Regions from separate parts of the Cupriavidus sp. 30B13 genome, predicted to be linked through region 1. Evidence: predicted binding sites of a transcription regulator. Region 1 holds the regulator's gene; the other holds the start of a gene.
The links. The regulator LexA, encoded in region 1, represses DNA repair genes until DNA is damaged. The targets are predictions, from matches to a motif close to ACTGTATNNNNATACAGT.
Positions count from the first base shown of each region.

Region 2: a site for LexA is predicted at 3,620-3,637, ahead of ACKI2N_RS05795 (PA0069 family radical SAM protein). Genes of this name have one in related genera too.

Region 1 covers NZ_CP188223.1:2,463,552-2,467,911, reverse strand. The annotation lists gene ACKI2N_RS11305 (DUF808 domain-containing protein) at 1-71, opposite strand, end outside; tRNA gene ACKI2N_RS11300 (tRNA-His) at 654-729, opposite strand; gene ACKI2N_RS11295 (hypothetical protein) at 866-1,036, opposite strand; gene lexA (transcriptional repressor LexA) at 1,157-1,813, opposite strand; gene ACKI2N_RS11285 (asparaginase) at 2,060-3,058, shown strand; gene rpsF (30S ribosomal protein S6) at 3,160-3,534, shown strand; gene priB (primosomal replication protein N) at 3,630-3,929, shown strand; gene rpsR (30S ribosomal protein S18) at 3,933-4,211, shown strand; gene rplI (50S ribosomal protein L9) at 4,243-4,360, shown strand, end outside.
Region 2 covers NZ_CP188223.1:1,242,484-1,246,843, reverse strand. The annotation lists gene ACKI2N_RS05805 (NINE protein) at 1-28, shown strand, start outside; gene ACKI2N_RS05800 (copper-transporting P-type ATPase) at 251-2,473, shown strand; gene ACKI2N_RS05795 (PA0069 family radical SAM protein) at 2,507-3,592, opposite strand; gene ACKI2N_RS05790 (Lrp/AsnC ligand binding domain-containing protein) at 3,712-4,215, opposite strand; gene ACKI2N_RS05785 (D-amino acid dehydrogenase) at 4,324-4,360, shown strand, end outside.

The DNA.
Region 1 (4,360 bases):
CTCATGGTCGCCACGTCGTCAAGGATGGACGTGATGTCGTCGATCAGCAGCAGCAGGCTCGAGCCGGCCATGTCCAATCTCCTGGATGTGGTGTCGTCAGGATAATGCCATCCCCTGTAGACGACATGCCGCCGCGGCGCACGGATAGCGGTCCGGAACCCCAGACAGAAAAAGAAAACCCCGCCGGGCACGGATGCCCGGCGGGGACAGGAAGCCGCGCCGTGCCCAGCGGAGGGCGACGATGCGAGATTCAAGGCTAGCAGGGCAAAGGGGCGCTGACTGTCAACAACTGTCACCGTGGCAATCTGCCCATGTCACCGAAAAAAATGCCGCTGGACCTGGGGAGAGGCGCAGCGGCATCGTGAAGTGTCGAATATGGGCACCAAGCGGAAAGGTGCCACGACCAGCATAAGAGGCAATGCATCGTCTGGCTGTCAACAATTGCAAACGGTCCGACCCGCGCGAAGGGCGGCTGGGAGTATCGGCTGGGGCAATGACGCGGATCGACGGCGGGCGAAATGCCGCTGGAGGACTACGGACGTGGAAGAAGGGCGCATTTCCGCCGGGGGAATTGGCGCGGATCGATATGGAAAGCCGAAGCCCAAAACAAAAACAGCGCCTTGGCTAAGGCGCTGTTTTGTAGAACGAATTCTTGGGGTGGCTGATGGGACTCGAACCCACGACGACAGGAATCACAATCCTGGACTCTACCAACTGAGCTACAGCCACCGTCGTTGTCTTTCAGCTGAGTGCTGATCGACGAAAAACAAGATTATACAAACTTCAATAACGGATGGCTAGTACTTCGCTCAAAAAAATCTGGAAGCCGGCGCAGGCCCGCATAGACAGGATCCTGGCGCCGTCCTCATGCGGAAAGCTTGGGCAGGTCTTCCAGTTCGAGCATGCGGCAGATGGCGGCCATGCTGCCAACCATGGTGCGGCGCTGCGCGCCCTGATAGATGCGCACGCCTTTGGACTGGCGGAACGGCACGGGCTTGACGGGGCGGCGGGACGAGAAGCGGTTGGCTGGCAGCATGGCTACACCTGATGATTTGCAACAACGGTTGACGGCACCCGCGGGGCGGATGGGGTTGGCATATCGGGTGCAGCTCGAGGCGGGCGAGCCCGCTCCAGCCGCACTTGGGGCTTGGGACTTTCAGAACGCGCCGGTACGGATCAGGCCGACGGCAATGCCTTCCAGGGAGAACTCTTCCCGGTCCGGCTCGACGATGATGTTGGTGAAATCGGGGTTTTCCGCGATCAGTTCGATCGTGTCGCCGCGGCGGTTGAGGCGTTTGACGGTGACGTCGTCGCCGAGGCGGGCCACCACGATCTTGCCGTTGGCGGCTTCGCTGGCGCGCTTGACCGCGAGCAGGTCGCCGTCGAGGATGCCGGCGTCGCGCATGCTCAGGCCGCGCACGCGCAGCAGGTAATCAGGCTGGACCTCGAAGACGGAGGCATCCACCTGGTACTGCCGGTCGATGTGTTCCGCGGCCAGGATCGGGCTGCCAGCCGCGACGCGTCCGACCAGCGGCAGCGTCAGTTGCATGACGCCGGCCATGGGCAGGGAGAACTGGTCGGGAAGTTCGGAATCGCTGCGCGACACCTTGAGGCGGATGCCGCGCGACGCGCCGGGCGTGAGCTCGATCACGCCCTTGCGGGCCAGCGCGCGAAGATGTTCTTCCGCGGCATTGGGCGAAGAGAAGCCGAACTTGGCGGCGATCTCGGCGCGCGTCGGCGGAAAGCCGGTGTGCTGAAGGGTGCTGCGAATCAGGTCGAAAATCTGCTGCTGCCGCGGTGTCAGGGTCGCCATGGTCGCCGTTGTTCGCTGTTATTAGAGGGCACTGTATGTTTAAACAGTATGCTGTGATTTTATACAGTATCGAGTGAAGTGCAAGCGGAATTTTTGGGCACACGCTCATGGACAGGCGCTTCGCAACGCGCTAGCGCGGCGGAACGCTTTGCGGGGCGGCGGTATCGGCGGGGTTACAATCCGCGCACGCGCCATCGTTCTGATCGAGCGTCTTCCGATTCCAGGCTTCCCGAATACGTCCCCGCCATGTCCTCACTGCGTCGCGTCGTTGTGCTTGCCACCGGCGGTACCATTGCCGGTTCCTCGTCCAATCCCGCCAGCAGCGCCAAGTACCAGGCGGCCACCGTGCCGGTGACGGCGCTGCTCGGGGCCGTGCCCGCGCTGGGCGAGGTGGCGCGCATCGAGGCGGAGCAGGTGGCGCAGGTGGACAGCAAGGACATGTCGTTCGCGCTCTGGTCTAAGCTGGTCGAGCGGATCCGTTTCTGGTCCGCGCAGCCTGACGTCGCCGGCATTGTCGTGACCCACGGCACCGACACGCTGGAGGAAACGGCGATGGTGCTGCACCTGGCTTGTCCGGCCACGCTGCCTGTCGTCCTGACTGCCGCCATGCGGCCGTCGACCTCGCTGTCCGCCGACGGGCCACTGAACCTGCTCGATGCGGTGCGCGTGGCCAGCCATGCGGAATCGGCGGGGAAGGGCGTGCTGGTGGTGATCAACCAGGAAATCCACGCCGCGCGCGATGCCGTGAAAGCCCATGCGGCGGCGGTGAACGCCTTTGCTTCGCCGCTGGGCGGCCCCATCGGTTATGTGCAGGACGATTTCGTCTGTTTCACCCGTGCCCCGATGCGGCTGCCCGCCGTGCCGATGCCGGTGCCACGGGCATGGCCCCAGGTGGAAATCGTCGCCAGCTACGCGCAGCCAGGGCGGGTAATGGTCGACGCGCTGGCCGCGGCCGGCGTGGACGGCCTCGTGGTGGCGGCCGCCGGCAATGGCTCGATCCACCAGTCGCTGGCGGAGGCGCTGGCCGAGGCAGCCGCGGGCGGCGTGGCGGTCGTGCGCAGTTCGCGTACCGGGGCGGGGCATGTGGCGATACCGGCCCCTCCGCGGCCTGCGGCCGGCATGTTCGTGTCGGCCGGCGACCTGAATCCGTATAAGGCGCGCGTGCTGCTGCTGCTGGCGCTGGCTGCCGCGCCCGGGCTGGCTGCGGATCCGGCGGCGCTGCAGGCCACCTTCGCCAATAACTGAAGCAGCTTGCCCTGTGCGTTGAAAGCGCGCTATAATTTAAGGCTATCCAACCTTGCTACACCGGACATGGCGCCCGGGTGGCTTATCCAAAAGGAGCGTCAATGCGTCATTACGAAATCGTATTTATCGTCCATCCGGACCAGAGCGAACAGGTCCCGGCCATGATCGAGCGTTACAAGACGCTGGTCACCTCGCAGGAAGGCCAGATCCATCGCGTGGAAGACTGGGGCCGCCGTCAGATGGCCTACATGATCCAGAAGCTGGCCAAGGCTCACTACGTTTGCCTGAACATCGAATGCGGCAAGGAAACCCTGGCTGAACTCGAACACGCGTTCAAGTTCAACGATGCGGTGCTGCGCCACCTCATCGTTCAGACCAAGAAGGCCGAAACCGCACCGTCCCCGATGATGAAGGAAGTGCAGCGCGAAGAAGCCCGCAAGGCCGCGCAACAAACCACTGAAGGCCAGGCCGCCTGAGTGCGGACCGCTGCGGTTGCTGACGGCGCCGGATATTCCGCGCGCCGCGGCGGCACGAGCGGGCATGGGAACGGGTACCGCCAAGGGAGGCAGCGTTGAACCAGTTGAGGCTCTGCGCAACCCTCGCCGAACGCGATGCCCTGCGCTATACCCCGGCCGGTGTCCCCGTCGTCAACTGCATCCTGCAGTACGCGGGCGAGACCGTCGAGGCGCAAACGCCCAGGCAGGTGGAATTCGCCATCGCCGCCATGGGAATCGGGCAGATCGGACAACGGCTCGAGCGCACACCGCTCGGCGCCATGCTCGACTGCGAAGGATTCCTGGCCCGCAAGCACCGCAACAGCAAGGCTCTCGTCTTTCACATCACTGGATGTAAAGCATTCGAAAAGGATTGAATCATGGCATTCGTCAAACGTGACAACAAGAACAAGAAGCGCTTCCAACAGCAGAACCCGCTGTTCAAGCGCAAGCGCTTCTGCCGCTTCACCGTGGCCGGCGTGGAACAGATCGACTACAAGGATCTGGACACCCTGAAGGATTTCATCGGCGACAACGGCAAGATCACGCCGGCCCGCCTGACCGGTACCAAGGCTCACTATCAGCGTCAGCTCGATACGGCCATCAAGCGCGCGCGTTTCCTCGCGCTGATGCCCTACACCGACCTGCACAAGAACTGATCGGCCCTAGGTCCGTCAAGGAGAAAACACGATGCAAATCATTCTGCTGGAAAAAGTCATCAACCTGGGCAACCTGGGTGACATCGTTCGCGTGAAGGACGGCTACGCCCGTAACTTCCTGATCCCGAACAAGAAGGCCCGCCGCGCGA
Region 2 (4,360 bases), 1.2 Mb from region 1:
CGAAGCGGCGCGGGCACTCTCGCAGTAACCGTGGCCGCCCGGCACATCCCGTAGCGCGGTCCGCAGGACAGCGCGGCCCCGCCTCGCCTCTATCGGCTGCGCTCCGGCAGCAGCACCGTCGTGACGCTGGTTTGCGCCACATCATCAAGCCGCCGCGTGGGGCGCTTATGATGCGAACGCCGGAAGCGAACAGCAGCAATAGACGCAGCACCAGACGCGAGCATGGCCGAACCGAAAGGAGCGCCACCGAATGGACAGCCACGAACATCCGCAGAGCGAAAAACACCAGCACGGCCACGTGCACCGGCACGGCAATCCGCACGACCACCAGCACGCCCGCGCGCCGGCCGCAGAATCCGCGCCGGCGCCGGAAGGCACTATCTATACCTGCCCCATGCACCCGGAGATCCGGCAGGACCATCCCGGCAACTGCCCGAAATGCGGCATGACGCTGGAACCGCTCATGCCGGAGCCGGAAGACGCGGAGAACCCCGAACTGGCCGACTTCCAGCGGCGCTTCTGGTGGACCCTGCCGCTGACCGCCGCGGTCTTCATCCTGGCCATGTCCGGCCACCAGTTCGGCTGGATGGAGGCCAGCGCGCAAAGCTGGGTGGAACTGGCCCTGTCCACGCCGGTGGTCCTGTGGGCGGGATACCCGTTCCTGGCGCGCTGCGTCCGGTCCTTCGTGCAGCGCAGCCCCAATATGTGGACGCTGATCGGCCTCGGTACCGGGGCGGCCTATATCTATAGTGTCATTGCCACCGTGGCGCCCGGACTATTCCCGCAGGACTTCGCCGCGCACGGCCGCGTCGGCGTGTATTTCGAGGCGGCCGCGGTGATCATCTCGCTGACCCTGGTCGGCCAGCTGCTCGAGCTCAAGGCCCGCTCGCAGACCTCGGCGGCGATCAGGTCCCTGCTCGGCCTGGCGCCAAAGACGGCGCGCCGCATCAACGCCGACGGCAGCGAAGAGGATGTGCCACTGGGCCACGTCCATGTGGGCGACCGCCTGCGCGTGCGGCCGGGCGAGAAGGTCCCGGTCGACGGCGTGGTGACCGAGGGGACCAGTTCGCTCGACGAGTCGATGATCACCGGGGAGCCGATCCCCGTGACCAAGCGCGTCGGGGACCATGTGATCGGGGCCACCATGAACGCGTCCGGCAGCCTGGTCATCGAGTCCGAGAAGGTCGGTTCCCGGACGGTGCTGTCCCAGATCGTGCAGATGGTCGCCCAGGCGCAGCGCTCGAAGGCGCCGATGCAGCGGATGGCGGACAAGGTGGCCGGCGTGTTCGTGCTCGCGGTCATCGCCGTCGCCCTGCTCACGCTGCTGGCGTGGGGGCTGTTCGGCCCGCAGCCGAGCTGGGGGTATGGCCTCATCAATGCCGTCGCGGTCCTCATCATCGCCTGCCCGTGCGCGCTCGGGCTGGCGACCCCCATGTCCATCATGGTCGCGAGCGGCAAGGGCGCGTCCACGGGCGTGCTGTTCCGCGATGCCTCGGCCATCGAGAACCTGCGCAAGGTCGATACGCTGATCGTGGACAAGACCGGGACGCTCACCGAAGGCCGGCCGACCTTCGAGCGCAGCATCGGCGCCAACGGATTTTCGGACCAGGAAGTGCTGCGCCTGGCGGCCAGCCTCGACCAGGGCAGCGAGCATCCGCTGGCGGCCGCCATCGTCGCGGCGGCCCGCGCGCAGGATCTGCGGCTGGCCACGCCGGCGGATTTCGAATCGGGTTCCGGCATCGGCGTGCGCGGCACCGTGGAAGGCAGGAAACTCGCCCTCGGCAACACCGCGCTGATGGAAACCGAAGCCGTTCCCACCGCCGCCCTCGGCGAGGCCGGCGACGGCCTGCGCGCGCAAGGCGCGAGCGTCATGTATCTCGCCGTCGACGGCACGCTCGCAGGCCTGCTGGCGGTGTCGGACCCGGTCAAGGCGACCACGCCCGAAGCGCTGCGCAGCCTGAAGGCGCAAGGCATCCGCGTGGTGATGGCCACCGGCGACGGCGTGGCCACGGCCCGGGCCGTGGCGGCCAGGCTGGGCATCGACGAATACCACGGCGAGGTCAAGCCGGCGGACAAGCTGGCGCTGGTCGCGCGGTTCCAGCAGGAAGGCCGCGTGGTGGCCATGGCCGGGGACGGCATCAACGACGCCCCGGCGCTGGCCCGGGCCGACGTCGGCATTGCCATGGGCACCGGCACGGACGTGGCGATGAACAGCGCCCAGGTCACGCTGGTGAAAGGCGACCTGCGCGGCATCGCCCGCGCCAGGAAGCTGTCCGAAGCGACGATCCGCAACATGAAGCAGAACCTCGGCTTTGCCTTCGTGTACAACGCGCTGGGCGTGCCGCTGGCGGCCGGCGCCCTGTACGGCGCGACCGGACTGCTGCTGTCGCCGATGTTCGCGGCGCTGGCCATGAGCCTGAGCTCGGTGTCGGTGGTCTCCAACGCCCTGCGCCTGCGGCGCACGGCGGTGTGAGGGAACGCAGCGGCGGCGGCATCGCGCGGCCTCTCAGAACAGCGATTGCTGCGCGGATGGCTTCGGCGGGACGCGGAACAGGTCGGCCCGCAGCGGCCGCCGCTGCTGGTTGAGTCCGAAGCGGCGGCAGGCCTGCTCGAAGCGCTTGCCGACCAGCTCGGCGAAGATGCCGGTGCCGCGCATGCGCTGGCCGAACTCCGAGTGATTGTGCTTGCCGTCGCGGATCTGCTCGATCAGGCTCATGACATGGCGGCGCCGCCCCGGGTAATGCTGCTCCAGCCATTCCACGAAGATGTCGCGCACCTCCAGCGGCAGGCGCAGCATGACGTAGCCGGCCGATCCGGCGCCGGCCTCGGCGGCCGCCTCCAGCACGCGCTCGATGTCGAAGTCCGTCAGCGCCGGAATGACGGGCGCCACCATGACACCGGTGGGAATGCCCTGCCCGGCGAGGCGCCGCACCCCCTCCATGCGTTTGGCCGGCGTATTGGCGCGCGGCTCGAGCCGCCGGGCAATATCCGCGTCGAGCGTGGTGATCGAGATATAGACCCGGGCCAGATCCTTCGCCGCCATGCGGGCGAGGATGTCGGCGTCGCGCGTGACCAGCGACGACTTGGTGGTGATGGCCACCGGGTGGTTGAATTCCTCGAGCACCTCGAGGATGGCGCGCGTGAGCCCGTGCTCCCGTTCGATCGGCTGGTAAGGATCGGTATTGGTGCCGAGCGCGATCACCGAGGGCACGTAGCTCTTGCGCCCCAGCTCGCGCCGCAGCAGCTCGGCCGCATTCGGCTTGGCGAACAGCTGCGTCTCGAAGTCCAGCCCGGGCGACAGCCCCAGGTAGGCGTGCGTCGGGCGCGCGAAGCAGTACGAGCAGCCATGCTCGCAGCCGCGGTAGACGTTGATCGACTGGTCGAACGGGATGTCGGGCGACTGGTTCCGCGTGATGATGGATTTCGCTTCTTCGAGGACCACGATGGTCTTCGGCTGGGGCGGCTCTCCATGGGCTTCCAGGACTGCCGCGAGACCATCGTCGTCGGGCTCGCGCGACCAGCCGTCGAAGCGGGATTCGACGTTCGAAAGCGCCCCGCGGCCGCGCCGGAAACTGGTCTTGAGTGACGCCATGACAACTCCTGCTGGGCATTACGATGTACTGTATGAATATACAGTATCAAGGTATGGCTTGCAGGTTTTCCGGGGCGTGCCGGCGCGCGTGAGACGCCCCGCGGCGGTGGGTCCCGCCCTCAGGCCGGCGGCGCCTTTTCGTCGACCGCGATCGCGAGCGTCTCCTTGATCTCTTCCATCACCACGTAGCTCTTGGACTGCGCGGCGCCGGGCAACTGCAGCAGGATGTCGCCGAGCAGGCGCCGGTATTCGCCGATCTCGCGGATGCGCGCCTTGATCAGGTAATCGAAGTCGCCCGACACCAGGTGGCACTCCAGCACTTCGGGAATGCGCGACACTTCGCGGCGGAACTGCTCGAACATGTTGCCGGACTTGTTGCCCAGCGAGATTTCCACGAATACCAGCAGGCCGCTGCCCAGCAGCGCGGGATTGAGCCGCGCGTAGTAGCCCATGATCACGCCGTCGCGCTCCATGCGCTTGACCCGCTCGATGCAGGGCGTGATGGTCAGCCCCACCGCTTCGGCCAGCTCTTTCATCGACATGCGCCCGTCGGCCTGGAGCAGCGCCAGGATCCTGCGGTCCAGCCGGTCCAGGCTGCGCACGGGTTGCCGGCTCGTTCTCATGAGTAGTTCCTGTTTCCCTGAAAATTACGACAACTATGACTGCACATATTTAAATATTATAGAGTTAATTACTTTATCCACCTTGATTTCTGGTTCAGGCCCCCGACTATGCGCGTTCTCGTACTTGGCAGCGGTGTGATTGGCG